DNA from 3 places in the Nocardiopsis sp. NPDC058631 genome. Region 2 is predicted to be linked to each of the others. Evidence: riboswitches for the same ligand, from Rfam matches in the RefSeq annotation. Region 2 holds a riboswitch; each other region holds the start of a gene.
What was found. Region 2 has a riboswitch for cobalamin ahead of metE (5-methyltetrahydropteroyltriglutamate--homocysteine S-methyltransferase). Riboswitches for the same ligand answer to the same signal wherever they lie in the genome.
Positions count from the first base shown of each region.

Region 1: linked by a shared signal. The riboswitch ahead of ACFWTE_RS12425 (nitrite reductase) and the one ahead of metE (5-methyltetrahydropteroyltriglutamate--homocysteine S-methyltransferase) in region 2 are both predicted to bind cobalamin.
Region 3: linked by a shared signal. The riboswitch ahead of ACFWTE_RS12515 (ABC transporter substrate-binding protein) and the one ahead of metE (5-methyltetrahydropteroyltriglutamate--homocysteine S-methyltransferase) in region 2 are both predicted to bind cobalamin.

Region 1 covers NZ_JBHXQY010000029.1:23,188-29,399, reverse strand. The annotation lists gene ACFWTE_RS12435 (precorrin-2 C(20)-methyltransferase) at 1-304, opposite strand, end outside; gene ACFWTE_RS12430 (precorrin-8X methylmutase) at 301-966, opposite strand; gene ACFWTE_RS12425 (nitrite reductase) at 963-1,898, opposite strand; cobalamin riboswitch at 1,952-2,154, opposite strand; gene ACFWTE_RS12420 (PepSY domain-containing protein) at 2,214-2,936, opposite strand; gene ACFWTE_RS12415 (response regulator transcription factor) at 3,098-3,763, shown strand; gene ACFWTE_RS12410 (ATP-binding protein) at 3,760-5,133, shown strand; gene ACFWTE_RS12405 (hypothetical protein) at 5,272-6,212, shown strand, end outside.
Region 2 covers NZ_JBHXQY010000015.1:48,928-55,139, reverse strand. The annotation lists gene ACFWTE_RS07940 (DUF3558 domain-containing protein) at 1-456, shown strand, start outside; gene metE (5-methyltetrahydropteroyltriglutamate--homocysteine S-methyltransferase) at 554-2,845, opposite strand; cobalamin riboswitch at 3,002-3,184, opposite strand; gene ACFWTE_RS07930 (polysaccharide deacetylase family protein) at 3,443-4,996, shown strand; gene ACFWTE_RS07925 (polysaccharide deacetylase family protein) at 5,325-6,212, shown strand, end outside.
Region 3 covers NZ_JBHXQY010000029.1:49,256-55,467, forward strand. The annotation lists gene ACFWTE_RS12505 (ABC transporter ATP-binding protein) at 1-125, opposite strand, end outside; gene ACFWTE_RS12510 (FecCD family ABC transporter permease) at 122-1,138, opposite strand; gene ACFWTE_RS12515 (ABC transporter substrate-binding protein) at 1,135-2,193, opposite strand; cobalamin riboswitch at 2,253-2,465, opposite strand; gene ACFWTE_RS12520 (alpha/beta fold hydrolase) at 2,690-3,772, opposite strand; gene ACFWTE_RS12525 (ABC transporter substrate-binding protein) at 4,524-5,714, shown strand; gene ACFWTE_RS12530 (carbohydrate ABC transporter permease) at 5,778-6,212, shown strand, end outside.

The DNA of each region.
Region 1 (6,212 bases), on a different contig from region 2:
CGACGTCGCGGCCGGCGTCCAGGTGCACGGCCAGCCGGGCGGCGGACTCCTCGTAGAAGTCGGCCAGCGCCCCCGCGTACCCGCCCGGGTGGTCGGTCGCGCCGGTGGTGACCGGGTAGGTGAGCTGTTCCTCGACCGCCGAACCCGGGATCAGCGACGCGGCGATGCGGCGGGCGTTGGAGGCCTTGCCGACACCGGCGTGGTAGGCGACGACGTCGGCCGCGGCGATGAGCCCGGCAGCCTTGAGGGTGATCAGCCCGGGGTCGCCGGGGCCGACACCCACACCGTGGAAACGTCCGGTCACTCCTCCTCCTTGGCGAGTGCGTTGAGAGCGGAGCAGGTCATCGCGGAGCCCCCGCGGCGGCCGCGGGTGGTCACGTAGGGGATGTCGGGGCCCGACCGGCCGCCGAACTCCGCCAGTGCCTGCTTGGACTCGGCCGCCCCCACGAAACCGACGGGGCAGCCGACGATCGCGGCCGGGCGCGGTGCCCCGTCGGCCAGCATCTCCAACAGGTGGAAGAGGGCGGTGGGCGCGTTGCCGATGGCGACCACGGCACCCTCCAGGAGCGGTTCCCACAGGGACACCGCGGCGGCGGTGCGGGTGGTGCCCCACGCACGGGCGAGGCCGGGGACGCGTTCGTCGCCCAGGAAGCAGAGCACCTCGTTGCCGCACGGAAGGCGGTTCGCGGTCACACCGCTGGCCACCATGCGTGCGTCGCACAGGATCGGTGCTCCGGCCCGCAGGGCGGAGCGCGCCGCGGGCACCAGGTCGGGGTGGACCACCAGGTCCTCGGCGAGGTCGACCTGGCCGGTGCCGTGGATCATCCGCACGGCGAGCCGTTCCGCGTTGGCGGGCAGGTGCCCCAGCTCGGCCTCCTCGCGGATGATGGCGAAGGAGTCCGCGTAGATCGCGGGCCCGTCGTCGACGTAGTCGTAGTGCCGGTTCGGTCGGCGTGGGACGGTCACTGCGCCTCCCCGGGGGCGGAGCTGGGCTTTCCTGGAACCAGAACACCGCGCCAGGGCGTGATGACGAGTTCGCCGGGACCGGCGGCGAGCGCCTCTTCGGCGAGTGCTTCGGCGGCCGTGCGGTCCAGGCCCCCGTCGGGTACGCGCACATGCCGCGCGCCTCCGGGCAGCGGGCCGTACGGCAGCGGCGGGGCGGCAACGGGGAGCCGCGGGTCCGGTGCCGCCGGTTCGGCCAGCGGTGCCGGGAGTTCGGCGACGTGCCACGGCGCGGTGGGCCCCTCCCCGCGGCGTTCCAGGAACGCGTCCGCCAGACGCAGGAGCGCGGCGGGTGCCTCGTCGATCGGCACCAGCGGGCCCCAGTGCTCGCCCAGCCTCAGCTGGGCGACGCGCTCGTCGAGGGCGACGAGCCCCAGATCACAGGAGTGACCGACCAGGTCGCCGCGTCCGTCGTCCAGGACGAACAGGAAACGCCCGGGCAGGTCGGCGCGGCGCGGGACGGAGCACAGCATCGTGTCCAGGTCCGAGGCGACGGGGCGCAGGTCGGCCCGGCCGCCCGGCACGGTCCCGGCGGGGGCAGCCGCGTCCGTCGGCCCCGTGCCCGGGGAGACCATCACGTTGCGCACGAGCTCGTGGCCGGCGGAGGGCAGCAGGCCGGTCTCCGCCAGGGCCTGGAGCACCTCGGGCCCCAACCGTCCCGCGTTTCCCGGCAGGGCGCGTAGTTGCAGGTTCGCGCGGCCCGTGACGTGGATACGACCGGCACCGTACCGGTCGGCCACCGCGGCCAGGGCGCGCAGCGAGGAGGAGCCGACCCGGCCGCCGATGAGGCGGAGCCGGACCAGCAGACCGTCTTCGGCAGGCCAGGGCCTCAGCACGCCGGGGCAGCGGTCGCGACGCGTACGGCGCGCGGAGGAGGGAGGACCGGTCGGGGACATGCACGTCTTTCGGGTCAGGGGCTCGTTCGCGGAGCCCGCGGATGACTCGGCGGACCGTGACCGCCGGTGCCAGCAGGTCTTCGGACTCGGAGTCGACCGGTGCGGAGCGCCTTCCCGGAGCCGTGCTCCAGTGGCTGTCCCGGGGGTGCCCCCGGACGTGCCCGCCCGTCATCCTCACCGCTGCGCGTCAGTCCCGGAGTCCCACCGGGTTCCCTGCCCCACGAAGTGGAGTTCAACTGGCCCGACGAGGGTACCCCGACCCCTCCGGCCTGCTTGAGGGGAGGTCGGGGAACGGCCGCGCGGGGTCCCCGGCCGTCAGTCCTCGGCGCGCACGTCGACGACCTCACCGGCCGCGTCGAGGATCACCTCGTACTCCTGGCCGCCGGCGTCGAGCACCTCGGCGTCCCAGCCGTCCCAGCCGTCCTCGTCCTGGCGCTCGACCTCGACGGTGCGGGCGCCCTCACCGACCGCCTCGGCGGCGTTCGCGGACACCGTGTCACGGTCGGCCTCGGTCTGGTCGCCGGTGCTCTGCCAGGGGGCGGGGCCGCTGTCGGTGTCCCGGAAGGCCAGGCCGTTGACGGTGTACACGTCGGCGTCGTCGCGGTCGTCGTCGGCCTCGTAGCGCACGCCGAGCGTCACCTCGCCGCCCTCCAGCCCGCGCAGTTCGTCCAGGAGCGGCTCCACGGTGCCGTTGCCGTCGAAGTCCTCCAGCTCCGGTGCGGTGAGCAGCCACTCCTCGGGGCCGAAGTCGACCTCGACCCCGGACACCGACCAGTCGTCGGGATCGTCGCCGTCACCGTCGTCGGCGCGCAGCTCGCCCACGAGCTGCTCCAGCCCGTCGACCGACTGGGTGGAGGCCGGGTTCTTCTCCGACGAGGCCGCCCCGTTCGCACCGGGGGCGGCACCGCTGGTCACACCGGTGAGTTCGATCGAGTCGACCTGCTGGTCGGGGTCGTCCACCACCAGGTAGCCGATCGTGCCGACCGCCAGCAGTCCGGCGGCGGCGGAGGAGAGGATGATGACGGTCGTGCTCTGCATCGGTGTTCCCTTGCTCGAAGGTCTCTACTGCCTCCAGCATCCGACGGCGAGATGATGGCGGCCTGAAAGCCACCTGAAGAACGTCTTCATGTGGCGCTCAGGAACGGTTCAGCGGTCCCTGCCACGGTAAGGGGGGACCACGGGGCGGAGAGGACACGACGTTGGCGATTCTGGTGGTGGAGGACGAGGAGGGCATCGTCTCCTTCGTGCGGCGCGGCCTGGAGACGGCCGGGTACCGGGTACTCGCGGCCGGGGACGGGATCGACGGGCTGACGATGGCCCTGTCTCCCGACGTCGACCTCGTCGTCCTGGACCTCGGGCTGCCGGGCATCCCCGGGGAGGAGGTGCTGCGCCGGCTGCGGCAGCGCCGCCCCTCGGTGCCGGTGATCGTGCTCACCGCCAAGGACGCCGTCAGCGACCGGGTCGCCAACCTCGACGCCGGGGCCGACGACTACATGGTCAAGCCCTTCAGCGTGAGCGAACTCCTGGCCCGGGTACGGGCACGCCTGCGCACCGGCGGCCAGGAACGCGGCGACGTGCTGGCTGCCGGCGGCGTCGTGCTCGACCTCGGAGCCCGTACCGCCTCGGTCGAGGGACGCACCGTCAACCTGTCGGCCCGCGAGTTCGGCCTCCTGGAAGTGCTCATCCGCCACCCCGCACAGGTGTTCTCCCAACCCCAGCTGCTGGACCGGGTCTGGGGCTACGACTTCGACGGGGCCTCCAACGTGGTCGAGGTCTACGTCAGCCAGCTGCGCCGCAAACTCGGCCCCGGACGCATCGAGACGGTTCGCGGAGCGGGCTACCGGCTCGTGGGCGGTACCCGGTGAGCCTCACCGGACGCGTCGTGCTGCGTTCCCTGCTCGTCATGGCCCTCGTGATCGGCGGCGTCGCCCTCCTCACCTACGAACTCGTCCGCGTGTCGGGCCTGACCGACATCGACCGCCTCCTGCGGGAGGAGTCGGCGCTGGTGGGCGACGCCCTCGCCGACCAGGTCCCCGCGGCGGCCGGACTCGACGGGGTGCTCTCGGGCCCCGAGGCGGAGCGCGCCGCGAGGCAGGCACTCGCCGTGCGCCCCAGCGGCGCCCGCCACGTGACGCTGGTGACCGCCGACGGTGCGCGCCTGCAGAGCACCGGTGGCCCCACGCGCGTCGCCGGGCTGATGCGCGGCGGCGACGCGCCGACACCCGAACCGGGGACGATCCGCACCCTCGACACCGACGCGGGGCCGGTCCGGGTCCTCGACGCCGCGGTCGTCGACGACGCCGGGGACGCCCTCGCCGTCGTCACCGTCGTCGCCCCGCTCGACTCCACCCGCGAGACGGCGGCCACGGTCCTGCTGCTCGCCGCGCTCGCCGGAACCGTCGGCGTCATCGGGGGCGGCATCGTGCTGTGGCTGGTGGTGCGGCGCACCCTGTCGCCCGTGCGGGAGGTCTCCGACGCCGCCAAGGCCATCTCCCCCGCCGACCTGGACACCCGCGTACCGGTGCCCGCCACCCGCGACGAGATCGCCGAACTCGCCACCGAGATCAACCAGATGCTGGTGCGCATCGAGCAGGCCGACACCAACCGGCGACGCTACCTGGCCGCGATCTCGCACGAGGTGCGCACACCCCTCGCCGTCGCCGAGGGGCACCTGGAGCTTCTGGGGACCGCCGACGCCGCGGTCGTGCGCGCCGAACTCGACCGCCTGCGCCGGGTCCTGGAGGACCTCATGGCCGTCGCCCGGGGCGGCGACGAGATCGACGTCCGCGTGGAGGCCGTGTTCCTGCCCGACCTGTTCCACGCCGTGCGCGCGCGGCTGGACGCCCTGCCCTACGCCTGCGCGGCCACCGTGGAGGAGCCGCCGCCGGACGTCCTGCTGGGGGACCAGGCACGGCTGGAGCAGTGCCTGGCCAACCTGGTCGCGAACGCGGTCGACCACAACCCGGAGGGCACGCGAGCCACCGTGTCCGCACGGGGTGAGGGCGACTCCCTCGTCCTCACCGTGTCCGACGACGGGCCGGGCATCGACCCCCACCTGCTGCCGCACGTGTTCGAGCCGTTCGTCACCTCGCGGCCCGAGGGCGCGGGGCGCATCTCCGGCCTGGGGCTGGCGGTCGTGAGCTCCCTGGTCGGGGCACAGGGGGGGCGGGTGGGGATCGACAGCGGGCCCTCCGGGACCCGTGTGGCGATCACCCTGCCCCGGGCCACACCCTGATCGCCGGGGCTGCACCGGGGGCGGGGCGGCGGCTCCGGGCGGTCGGGCGGGGCCGCCCCGACCTGGAAAGGGAAAAGCCCCAGGCGCGTGTCAGCAGAGGCGGCACTGGGGCGTTCCCCCGGACAGTAGCATCGGCCAATGTCCTCCGTCGAAGCAGACACCGACGCCGTCCTGAACCTGATCCCCGCCCCGCGCCTCGCGCCCTACCTGGCGCTGACCGGGGGAGACCCGGGCCGGGCTCTCTCGCTGTACGAGTGGGGCGCGCGCGTCTCCGCCGCTGCCTTCGAGGACGTCGCCCACCTGGAGGTCCTGTTCAGAGGGAGCATGGACGCGGCGCTCCGGTCCCACTTCCGGGAGGCGGAGCGCGGCATCCCGTGGTTCCTGAGCCCCGCAGCGGGCGTCGAGTACGCGGTCGAGGCGTCGGGCTACGTCCGTGAGCGCCTCCGCCAGGAGGGGCGGGAGACACGGGACCAGATCGTCGCCGCGATGAGCTTCGGGTTCTGGTCCGGCATGCTCGGGCCCGGGTACGAGGAGCTGTGGCGGTCCTGCCTGCACCGCGCCTTCCCCGGGTCGTCGGGGAGGCGGTCGGAGGTGGCGGCCACCGCGGAGGGGGTCCGCCGGTTCCGCAACAGGATCGCCCACCACGACTCGGTGCTCAACGTCGACTTCCCGTTCGAGGTCCGCCGGATCGCCACGCTCGCGGGGTTCGTCGACCCCGCGGCGGGACGCTGGCTCGAACGCCGCAGCCGGACCGCGGACGTGTACGCCCGCCGCCCCGTCACGCTCGACGACACACTGGTGGTGTCCGACCCCGGCGCGTCGGCCCTCTACGAACGGGGCCGCGCCCACGTCACCCGGGCCGGCCGGGCCTTCGCCGGGGTCGAGCACCTGGCCTTCCGCGTGGACGGGGAGATCGCCCCGGAACTCCCCAGGGTCCTCCTGCGTAGGGACCACGTGGAGTGGACCGAACGCGGTGCGATCCGACTGCGCCGCACCCGGGACCCGTGGGACCGCAGGATCGCGGAGGTGGTCGAGGCCTCGCTGGGGGACGGCGGGGACGGGGGACGGCGGCAGGTCTT
Region 2 (6,212 bases):
CGCGACGAGAACTCGTACTGCGACACCCTCGACGCCACGCCCCCGGAGGGCAACGCCTCCGACGGCTACGCCTCCTTCGAGGTCGTGTACCAGACCCCGTACTCCGCCGCCGACTCCGTCGAGGCCGCCACGACCCAGTTCCAGGACACGGTCGAACAGATCACCGGCGAGAGCGAGTACAGCACCCTGTACGACGCCGACGACGTGGAGGAGAGCAAGGAGGTGGAGCTCGGGGACGAGGCCCACTTCATCCTCACCAAGTACGACTTCGTCGGCGACCTCATCCCGCAGGCCGTCCTGCTGGTGCGGACCTCGAACATGACCGTCCAGATCACGTACCAGCTGCACCCGTCCTTCACCGGTGAGGACTCCGCAGAGGACCTGGTCCTCCCCGACAACGTCGAGGAGCTCATGCTCAACGCCGGCGCCGACGCGCTGGCCGTGGTCGGCACCTGACCGTCCACCGCAGGCGGAGAGGGGTCGCGGCTTTCGCCGCGGCCCCTCTCCGCTTACCGCGCCCCGGCGCGGAGGCGGAAGGCCCCGGAGGGCTCCTCTAGCGGGCGCCCGGCAGGTCGGCGCGCACCCGGCGGGCCGCCTCCACCATGTTGCGCAGGGCCTGCTCCGCCTCGGCGTAACCGCGCGTCTTCAGACCGCAGTCGGGGTTGACCCACAGGTTCCCGGCGTCGATGTGCGCGACGGCCAGCCGCAGCGAGCCCTCGATCTCCTCCACCGACGGCACACGCGGGGAGTGGATGTCGTACACGCCGGGTCCGATCCCCCGCTTGTAGCCGCGGCGGCCCAGGTCCTCCACCAGCTCCATACGGGAACGGGCGGCCTCGACACTGGTCACGTCGGCGTCCAGCGCCTCGATCCCCCCGACGATCAGACCGAACTCCGAGTAGCACATGTGCGTGTGGATCGTCGTGGACGGGGACACACCGGACGTGGCCAGGCGGAAGGAGTTCACCGCCCAGTCCAGGTACGCCCCGCGTCGCTCCTCCCGCAGCGGCAGGAGCTCGCGCAGGGCCGCCTCGTCCACCTGGATGTGGCGGATACCGGCGCGCTCCAGGTCGGCGACCTCGTCGCGCAGAGCCAGACCCACCTGGCGGGCGGTCTCCCCGAGCGGCTGGTCGGTGCGCACGAACGACCAGGCGAGCATGGTCACGGGGCCGGTCAGCATGCCCTTCACCGGCTTGTCGGTACGCGACTGGGCGTAGGTGATCCACTCGACGGTCATCGGCTCGGGGCGCGAGACGTCGCCGAACAGGATCGGCGGACGCACGCACCGCGAACCGTAGGACTGCACCCAACCGTTCCCGGTGGTGGCGTAACCCTCCAGCTGCTCGGCGAAGTACTGGACCATGTCGTTGCGCTCGGGCTCGCCGTGCACGAGCACGTCGAGGCCGATCTCCTCCTGGAGGGCGACGACCCGGTCGATCTCCTCACGGAGGATCTGCTTGTAGGCCTCCTCCGCGAGCTCGCCGCGGCGGTGCGCGGCGCGGGCACGGCGCAGCTCCGCGGTCTGCGGGAACGACCCGATGGTGGTCGTCGTCAGCGGGGTGTCCACGGGGGTGCCGCGGTTCTGGGGGCGCTCGTAGGCGTCCGGGCCCAGGGCGGCCAGGCGGGCGCGCACGCGCGCGTCGGTGAAGGCGGGGTTGCCGCCGGCGCCGCCACCCGTGTACTCGGCCTCCGCCCCCTCGGAGAGGACGCGGCCGAGGAGTGCCGTCTCCTGCGCCTTCTGCTTGGCGAAGGCCAGCGCCTCGCGCAGCTCGGGGGCGAGGGAGGTCTCCGCGTCCAGGTCGATCGGCACGTGCAGGAGCGAGCAGGACGTGCTCACGGTGAGCTCGTCCGTGAGGGCGAGCAGGGTACCGAGCGTGGCCACGGCGGCGGGGACGTCGGTGCGCCAGACGTTGCGGCCCTCCACCACCCCGGCGACCAGACGGGTGCCGCCCAGCCCGGAGACCTTCACCAGGTCGTCGATGCCCTCGCCGTCGGTGACCAGGTCCAGGCCGACGGCCTCGACCGGAGAGTCCTTCAGGACGCGCAGGGCGGCGGCTCCGATGGAACCGAAGTAGGTCGAGACCAGGAGGGAGGGGCGCTCGGTGAGGGAGCCCAGGCGCTGGTAGGCGCGCTCCAGGAGGCCGACGGCGGCGCGCCCCTCGTCGGTGGCCAGGATCGGCTCGTCCACCTGCACCTCGGTGGCGCCCGCGGACGCGAGGTCCGCGAGGAGCTGGGCGTAGGCGTCCAGGAGCTGGTCGAGCAGCTCGATGGGCCTCCATCCCTCGGGGGCGTCGTCGGCGGCCTTGGCCAGCAGGAGGAAGGTGAGCGGGCCGACCAGGACCGGACGGGTCGAAAAGCCGGCCTCGGAGGCCTCGCGGAACTCGGCGACGGGCTTGTCGCCGACCAGGCGGGGGCGGGTGCTCGGCGACAGCTCGGGGACCAGGTAGTGGTAGTTGGTGTCGAACCACTTGGTCATCTCCAGCGGCGGAGCGCCCTGCTCGCCGCGGGCGAGCGCGAAGTAGCGGCGCAGCTCCTCGTCGCGGTCGCCGGCGGCGGCCGGAGAGGTGAACCGGGAGGGCACCAGGTCGAACAGGACAGCGGTGTCCAGGACGTGGTCGTAGTAGGAGAACGTGTTGGACGGGATGTCGTCGACACCCGCCTCGCGCAGCTGGGCGTAGACGCCCCTGCGCAGGTCGGCGGCGATGCCGTCCAGCTCGTCCGCGGTCGTCCCGCCCTTCCAGTACGACTCACTGGCGCGCTTGAGCTCGCGGTTCGGGCCGATCCTCGGGTATCCGTGCACGGTGGAGCGCACGGAGGGCCGGGAGGCCCCGGAGGTGTAGGACATGAGCTTCTCTCCCTCGTCGAAAGCCGGGTACCGGCCGCGAGGCGAGCGAGGACGCGGGCATGCCGGAGGCCACACCGCGGGCGTGTGCACCTGCTGCCGCTCCTCGGCCCTCCCTCGGGGCACGGGACCACCGGCGGCACGGGTGCGCCGCCGGGCGGAGGCAGGTCTTCGGACTCGAGGGCGCGGACGGTGCCGACACCGTCCTCCTACTGGCCACCGCTTCCCGGTTTCCGACATTACCGACCGGATTACCAGTGCTTATGGCGACGTTCGTTCCCTCATACCGCTGCGGGGCAGTCCCGGAGTCACACCGGGTTCCCTCTTGCGACACGCCCCTCCCCTTCCGGGCGGGGCCCGGGCTCTGGGGTGGAACATGTACCTTCCACGCCTGCAAGTATAGGGAGCACCCCCTCCGCCCCTGTACCCGGCGTGCAGCCCTGTGCCCCCGGCCGCAAACAGCGTGAACCCCCGCTACGCGGCCGACGTCACACCCGAAATGAAGCGTTGCGCGGCCGAGTCCTCCCCTGTGCTCCCCGCGAACGTTCGTCTGTAGATGAACGTGGAGAACCCCTGGTGAACAAGCAGTCCCATCCGACCATGGCCCCCGATCGCCCCCTGTTCACGATCGCGGTCGCGTTGGCGGTCGTCGCGGGGCTGGTCTGGCCCGCCGCCGCCCCCCGCGGCGCCCTCGCCCCCGAACACGTGGGCGACGCCTTCCCCGCCGCCGATGACGGCGAACCCGACGAACACCTGCCCGCGACCGGCGAACCAGACGGGCTAACCGTGGTGGATCCCGGCGACGTGGTGGACCTGACCGAGTCCGGCCTCGACCGCGAGGGCGGCGTGGCCACGGAGGTCGCCTACCCGGTCGTCCCCAACGCCGACCCGCTGAGCGACTTCCTGGAGCGCGAACTCTCCGCCGAGGTGGACGCCTTCGAGACGGCCAACCCCGGCGCGGTCTCCTTCGAGTCCGCATGGAACCTGACGGCGGCCAACGACGACATCGTCGGGGTACGGGTGACCCGTGAGGAGACCGACTCCGAGGGAACCCGGGAGGGGTACACCACCTACTGGTACGACTCCCTGACCGGCACCACCCACCCCTCCACAGCCCTGGTCGCAGGGCAGGAGGAGCTGGAGGAGCTGAACGGCCTGGTGCGGGACGCCCTCCCCGAGGCCGCCGCACCGGACGCCGTCCACCCGATCAGCTCGCTGTACGACTCCGTGGGGTTCAACCCCGACGGCGACCTCGTCGTGGAGTTCGACGCCGGACAGGTCTCCCCCGTCGGCGAGGGCCGGACCCACGCGGTCGTCGACGCCTCGGAGTCCGGCCCCCTCCTATCCGACCTCGGTGAGCGCGCGTCGCACGCCGCGACCCGGGGGGTCCGCGACTTCGCCGTCGCCGATCCGCCCGAGGCGGTCGAGGACGGCCGGGAGCCGACCCCGCCCGGGACGGTGTCGGCCGTGGACGAAGACGTCGACTGCTCCGATCCCGACACCAAGTGCGTGGCCCTGACCTACGACGACGGCCCCGGCGGGCGCACCCCCGAACTGCTGGACATGCTCGCCGAGTACGACGCCCGTGCCACGTTCTTCGTCACCGGCCACCCGGTGATGGAGGATCCGCGGACCGTGAGGCGTACCTACGCGGAGGGCCACGAGCTGGCCAACCACACCCTCAACCACCCCGACCTGGCAGGTCTGGGCGCGGGCGGGATCCGCTCGGACCTCGACATCGTGCAGGCCCTGGTGTACCGCGAGACCGGCTACACCATGGACCTCATGAGGCCCCCCTACGGGTCCACCGACGAGGAGGTCGCGTCGGTGACCGCGGATCTGGGCCTGGCCCAGATCCTGTGGAGCATCGACACCAACGACTGGAAGGACCGGAAGGCGTCCGTGGTCGCCGACCGGGCCGTGGACGGTGCCTCCCCCGGGGCGATCATCCTCATGCACGACATCCACGGCACGACGATCGACGCCTCCCGCACGATCATCCGCGAACTCGACGCGAGCGGTTACACGATGGTCACCGTCACCCAGCTCCTCGGCACGACGACGCCGGGCGAGACCTACGTCGACGGAGCCCCCGAACCGCCCGCCCCGACGGACGGGGAGGGCGGGGCGGGCACCGGCGACGAGACGGTCTGACCCCGCGCCGCAACTCCTGTGAGCCCCGGGACGGCGGTGGGGAACGGGCGTCCCGGGACGCTTCGGGCGGGTGCGGGTCGAATACGGACCACGACCCGCCCTGTGGCGGTGACCACATGTGGTCACCGCCACAGGCGCACGGACGGCGTCCCCTATGTTGCTGCCATCAACCACGTGAGCACCCGCCCAGGGATGAGGGAGACCGGTGTTGTCGTCGAGCCGAGTTCGTCCTGGCCAGGCCGAGTCCCGCCGGGGTCCTGGCCCGGTCCTCTGGCCACGTGTGCGCGGGGTGACCGCTCGGCGCGGTCCGCGTCGGACGGGCTCGGCGGTGGCGGCACTGTTCCTGCCGTTGGCCGCCTGCGGCACCGGCGGAGCCGCGGGGGGTGCGGACCCGGAGCTGATGACCGTGCTACTGGACGAGGCCGGTGAGGAGGTCTCCGAGTGGACAGGTGACGCCGGCGACTTCGGGGACCACCCCCACCAGCCCGACGGCGTGGACCTCGACATCGCCTACCCCACCTTCGAGGGTGCCGACGCGTTCGCCGCGGGTCTGGCCGAGCAGGTCGACCGCGAGGTACGGGACTTCCGGGGGGCCAGCCGCGACCCCGTGCGCCTGGCGATCGGCTGGGAGGTCGTGGCCGCCGGGAACGGGGTCCTGGGTGTGCGCCTGGTGCGCACCGAGGAGGACCTGCACGGTCAGCGCCGGGGATACGGGACGTACTGGTATGACTCGGAGACCGGGCACACCGCGTACGCGACGGAACTGCTGGCCGACCACACCGCCCTGGGGGCACTCGACGGGATCGTGCGCGAGAAGCTGGCCGGCGACGAGGACGTGGACCCGGAGGGGTTGCACCCCGTGATGCGCACGTACGACTCGATGGGGTTCAACGCCGACGGCGACCTGCTGGTGGAGTTCGACGACGGGCACCTGTCCCCGATCGTGGTCGGCCACCCGCCCACGTCGGAGCCGGGCAGGATCGTCGCGGTGGTGCCGTCCGAGGAGGCGGCTCCGCTCCTGTCCGACCTGGGCGAGCGCGCCCGGGCGGCGTCGGCGGTGGAAGAGCCCGTGCTGGCCGTCGACCCTCCCGCCACCGAGGCGGAGTCCGTCCCGCCGGCCCCGGGGGTGGTCGCCGCCGGCGACCCGGACCTGGACTGCCGGGCCCCGGAGGTCAGGTGCGTCGCACTGACCTACGACGACGGCCCCGCCGAGGGG
Region 3 (6,212 bases), on a different contig from region 2:
AGGCCGATGGTCTCCCCTGGCCGGGGGGCGAGGGTGACCCCGTCGAGCACGAGCCGACCGCCGATCCCGAGGCTGACCCGGTCGGCGCGCAGCCCCTCCCCCGGGGCCTGGACGGAGTGGTTCACGTCTTCCTCCTCACTCGGTACAGCACGGCGACGAAGGCGGGCACCCCGATGAGGGAGGTGACCACCCCCACCGGGATCTCCTGCGGGTCCAGCGCGGTCCGCGCGACCGTGTCCACCCACACCAGGAAGACCGCCCCCGCCAGTGCGGTGACCGGCAGCAGCCGGGCGTGGGAGGAGCCGGTCAGTGCCCGTGCGGCGTGCGGCAGGACCAGGCCCACGAAACCGATCGCGCCCGCGGAGCTGACCAGCACCGCGGTGAGCAGCGCGGTGACGCTCAGCAGCACAACACGGGTCCGGCCCACGTGGACGCCCAGGTTCGCCGCGGCCTCCTCACCGAAGGCGAAGGCGTCCAGGGTGGTGGTGTTGGCGAGGCAGACGGCGAGCACCAGGCACAGCACCGCGGTGCACAGGAGCACGTCGGTCCATCCGGCGCCGCCGAGGGAGCCCAGCAGCCAGAACAGCACCGAGCGCGTGGTGTCGGCGTCCGCCGCGGTCAGCACGATGAACGAGGTCAGTGCCGAGAACAGCTGCATGGCCGCGACCCCGGACAGCACGACGCGGTCCATGCTCCCGCCGAGGCTGTGGCTGAGCAGCATCACCATGCCGAAGGAGAGCAGGGCGCCCACGAAGGCCCCCGCCGGGAGCGAGACCACTCCGACGCCCCAGCCGAGCACGACCACCACGACCGCCCCGGTGGAGGCACCGGAGGAGACCCCGAGCACGAAGGGGTCCGCCAGCGGGTTGCGGAGCAGGGACTGCATGACCGCACCGCACACGGCCAGACCGGCCCCGCACACCGCTGCGAGCAGGGTGCGGGGCATGCGCAGGTTCCACACGATGCCCTCACGCAACTGCGTCAGAGGGCTCCCGCCCCACCCGAACCGGGCGGCGGCCGACCTCCAGACCTCGGCCGGGGAGATGTCGGCGGGGCCGATGGTGACGGCGACCGAGACCGACAGGGCCAGGAGCAGCAGGCCGGAGGTGATGAGCAGCGCCAGACGCGCACCGCTCACCGGGCGTACCCGAGCTCACGCAGGCCGTGGGCGACCAGCTCGATGCCCTCGACCGTGCGGATCGAGGGGTTCATCGCCTGACCGCTGAGCAGGACGTACCGTTCCTCCCGCACGGCGGTGAGGTTGCGGGTGGCCGGGTTGTCCTCCAGGAACTCGATCTTGGCCGCCGCGGTCTCCGCGGTCTGCGACTCGCGGGTCAGGTCACCGAGCACGATGACGTCGGGGTCGCGGTCCGCGACGGTCTCCCAGTTGATCTGGGGCCACTCGGCATGGGTGTCGTCGAAGGCGTTCTGAGCACCGATCGCGCTGGTGATGGCGCCGGGGGCACCGCAGCAGCCGGCGAGGTAGGGCGACTGGGAGTTGGCGAACCAGTACATGAGGGAGACGTCCTCGACCTCCAGGTCCTCGGTCGCGGTGTCCACCCGGAGCTGGAGTTCGGTGACCAGTTCCTCCCCGCGCTCCTCCACCCCGAAGACCTCGGCCAGGTCGTGGATCTCACCGTAGACGGCGTCCAGGGTGAGGGGCTCGCTCCGGGAGCCGTCCCCGCCGCCCTCGTTGTCCTTGCCCGCGGCGCAGTCGGTCGGGGAGACGTACGCGGGCACGCCCAGCTCCTCGAACTGCTCACGGGCGGCGACGCCGCCGGTGCCGAGTGTGGAGACGAACGACGAGGTCACGAGGTCGGGTTCGGCCTCCAGGACCCGCTCGAAGGAGGGGTTGTTCTCGGCCAGCCGCGGGATGTCCGCGTTGGCCTCCTCCAGACCCTCCATGATCGGGTCGGTCCAGGTGGCCGTGCCGACCACCCTGTCCTCCAGCCCCAGGGACAGGAGGATCTCGGTGGAGCCCTGGTTGAGGGAGACCGCCCGCTGCGGAGGCGCGTCGAGGGTGATCTCGTGGCCGCAGTTGTCAATGGTGCGGGGGTACCCGGACCCGGCAGCCGCTTCGGTGCTGTCGCCGCCCTGGTCACCCGGCTGACCGCAGGCGGTGAGGACGAGGACGGAAACGAGCGGGAGGGCAAGGCAGGGGAGGGCGGAGGACGTGAGCGCGTGGCGCGACATGGGGATGCCTCAGGTGTCGGGACTCGAACGCGGAGCCTGGCATGGATGCTCCTCCGCGCACTCGACGCGGAGGGGCCAGCAGGTCTTCGGACTCGGGTTCCTCCGAACGGGGTGCCTTCCCAGGTCGGTGCCGCGTAGGCGTTTGCCGTCCGCGCGCGTGTCCCAGTGGCTCGTGTACCCCGCCCGTCCCCCACACCGCTGCGCGTCAGCTCCGGATTCGCACCGGATTCCCTGACCACCTACGTGGTACGACTGGCCCCGGAAGGGTACCAAGGGCCTCGCGTGCCCTCCGGGGCGGGCGGGGCGGCAGGAGTACGCGGCGCCGGGAGGGCATCGCTGCACGGGTTCACCCTGCACACGGTGAACCACCGCGAGTTCCGCGCCACCCCCTTCCAGGACTGTCGCCAGTAGTACTTCGTCGACTCGTGTCGGGTGAGTACAGCCGTGCGAGGGGCCGAGGATCAGGTGTGGCACACGCGCCGCTCCCGGGGCCGGGTCACTCGTCGAGGAAGCGAAGCAGCTCCGCGGTGACGAACCCGGGGTTCTCCTCGACGAGCCAGTGCCCCGCACCCGGCACCTCCACCGCGCGCACGATGTCGGTCATGCGCGTGTCCACGGTGGCCCGGACCGGGTCGAGTTGTCCCTGGGCGGTCATGATCAGGGCCGGGACATCGACCGGTTCCGCCTCCACGGTGTCGCGGACGTCCTCGTCGAGGGTGCGGTAGAGGTCGAAACCGCCGGCGAGGGCCTCGGGCCTGGCGTAGGTCCGCGCGTACTCGTCGATCTCGGCGTCGGTGAACGGGGACTGATCCGAGGTGCCCCCGAACGCCGTTCCGTTGAAGGAGACCTGGGGGTAGAACAGCGCCAGGTAGTCGCGAACGTCGTCGCCGACCACTGTCTCGGGGACCTCGGGCTGGGAGTGGAAGGCGATGTGCCAGCTCATCGAGCGGTAGGCGGACGCGTCGATCCCGGGCCCGGGGAGCGGCAGGTCGAGGTAGCCGAGGCGTTCGGTGTCGTCGGGGAACTGGGCGGCGTACTGGAAGGCCACCGCGGCTCCGAGGTCGTGCCCGACGACTCCGGCGTCGACCACCCCGAGCTCGTCGGCGATCAGGGTGTGTACGTACCTGGCCAGAGTGGCTTTGTCGTAACCGGTCGGCGAACCGGTGCTGTCGCCCAGTCCGGGAAGGTCGACGGCGTAGACGGTGTGGTGCTCGGCGAGTTCCGGCATGATCGACCACCAGCCGTACCAGGTCTGCGGCCAGCCGTGGATCAGCACCAGCGGCGTGCCGCTGCCGCCGGTCACATAGTGCATGCGGACTCCGTCGACGTCGGCGAACTCGTGCCGGAACGTGCCCTCGAACTCGGGGTCGCCCTGGGTGGCGGCCGCGTAGGGGGGAACCTCCTCCTCGGGGGCCGACGTGGCGCAGGCCGCGACGCCGGCCATGAGCAGGAGGGCGAGCAGGAGGGTCGCCGTCGCCCGCACGGATCGGAGGAGGCCGCGCGGGGACGGCCGTGGGGCGGTTGTCGCTCCGGGGGCGTGGACGCCGTCCCCGAACGTGGTCGCTTGGTCGGTGCTCATGGGGGCTCTTTCTGTCGAGGTGCGCCCAGTCTCGACAGGATCTCCACTTATGGCACTAAAAATTGCTGTTCCGGCAAGTTGCCCCCAGGGGCGTGGGCAGGGGCGTGCCCGACGCTGTGGGAGGCGGCCGCGCGCGGGACGGCGGGCGTGCGCGGTCCCGGGCCGACCGCACCGCCGTGGCCCCGCGGACCGCACCGCACACCTCTACCGCGAGACCCCTTCCGCCGCCGCTGACGGGCGGACGGCCCGCTGATCTGATCGCGGTACTCCGTCGGGCACGCGGGGCGGGCCTTAGGTACTGAAATATTCGCTTTAAATAACAAAGTACTTAAAAGCGGACATTCGCCCGCCGAACCGAATCAGCTTCGCTTCCTTCCTTCGCACATCCCTTTCGTTATCACTCGCGCCCTCCACGGGCCCCTCATCGGCGCGACAAGGCCTCGTGATCGGTGGAGAACCTCTCGGAATCGGCAACGGTGCAGGCATGGCGGATCGCCCAGCCTGCCGGAATCTGAGAGAGCGCTCTCTTGACATGCCAAAGAACGCTATATAACCTGCGAAAACGCCTGAGCAAGCCATCTCTTATTAAGTTTTCATCAAACCCCCCCATATAGGAGTGAACGTGCTTCTCTTTCAACGAAAGGGCACAATCGCGGCGGTTTCGGGACTGACTGTCGCTGCCCTGGTGCTCACCGGTTGCAGCGGTGCAGACAACGAGCCGGCCAGTGCCGACAACCCCCTAGAGCTGACCGTGACGACCTTCGGAACCTTCGGGTACGACGACCTGTACGCCGAGTACGAGGAAGCCAACCCGGGGATCACCATCAACGCGACGAACGTCGACAACAGCGGCAACGCGCGCACCGATGTCTACACCAAGCTCGCGGCCGGCTCGGGGCTCAGCGACGTGGTCGCGATCGAGGAGGGCTGGTTGGGCTCGATCATGGACGTCTCGGACAACTTCGTCGACCTCAACGACCACGGCGCCGCTGACATCGCGGACAACTGGGTCGACTGGAAGTTCGAGCAGGGCACGGACGCCAACGGTCGAGTGATCGGGTACGGCACCGACATCGGCCCGCAGGGCCTCTGCTACAACGGCGCGCTCCTCGACGAGGCCGGGATGGAGAGCGACCGCGACGCGGTCGCCGAGATGCTCGGGGGCGACGGCGCCACCTGGGAGCAGTACTTCGACACGGGCCGGGAGTACCACGAGGCAACGGGAAGTGCCTGGTACGACCAGTCGGGCTTCATCTGGAACTCCATGGTGAACCAGATGGAGGAGGGCTACTACACCGCTGACGGTGAGCTCAACGTGAAGGGCAACGCCGCGCTCAAGGAGAACTTCATGCTCCTCGCGGCCGCGACCGGTGACGGGCTGTCCGCCGCTCAGGAGGCCCACGACTGGGGCAACGGCAGGGCCTTCGTGGACGGGTCCTTCGCGACCCTCGTCTGCCCGGGCTGGATGCTCGGCAAGGTGCGCGAGCAGCTCGACTCCGCCGGTGGCGGTCCGGAGAGCGGCTGGGACTTCGCCGACGTGTTCCCCGGTGGCGCCGCGAACTGGGGAGGAGCCTTCCTCTCCGTCCCGCAGACCTCCGAGCACCAGGAGGAGGCAGCCGCCCTCGCCGCGTGGCTGACCCACCCGGAGCAGCAGATCACGGTGTCGGAGACCATCGGCAACTTCCCGAGCACGCTTGAGGCCCAGGAGCACGTCGCCGAGCAGGCCACACCGAACGAGGTGCTCAACGACGCCCCGACCGGGGCGATCCTCGCCTCGCGCGCGGAGGGCGTCGTCGCCCAGTTCAAGGGACCTGACGACTCCGTCATCCAGGAGAACGTGTTCGGGCCCGCGCTGCAGCTCCTCGACGACGACGCGGCCACGGCCGACGAGGCGTGGGACGAGGCCATGCAGCTCTTCGACGAGCTCATCGACGAGAACTGACGATGCCGGAGCGGGGGCCGCCGGCTACGCGCCGTCGGCCCCCGGCGGGGATATGAGACTGACATGAAAACCACAGTGGACCGGCCCAAAGAGACCGTGCCGCCCCAGACAAGACCCAAGCCATCCCTGAGGGACCGGCTGAGTGTCTTCGACATGAAGGCCTCGCCGTACCTGTACATCGCGCCGTTCTTCGTCCTGTTCGCCCTCGTCGGGCTCTTCCCGCTGGTCTACACCTTCGTGGTCTCGCTCTACGACTGGCACCTGCTCCGCGGTCAGGGAGACTTCGTCGGCCTGCAGAACTTCGCCGAGGTGCTGCAGGACCGCTTCTTCTGGAACTCGCTGCTCAACACCGTCAGCATCTTCCTGTGGTCGACGATCCCGCAGGTGGCCATGGCCACCTGCATCGCGGCGATCCTGGACCAGAACCTGCGCGCCAAGACGTTCTGGCGCATGTCGATCCTGGTGCCGTACGTCGTCACCCCGGTCGCCGTGGCCATC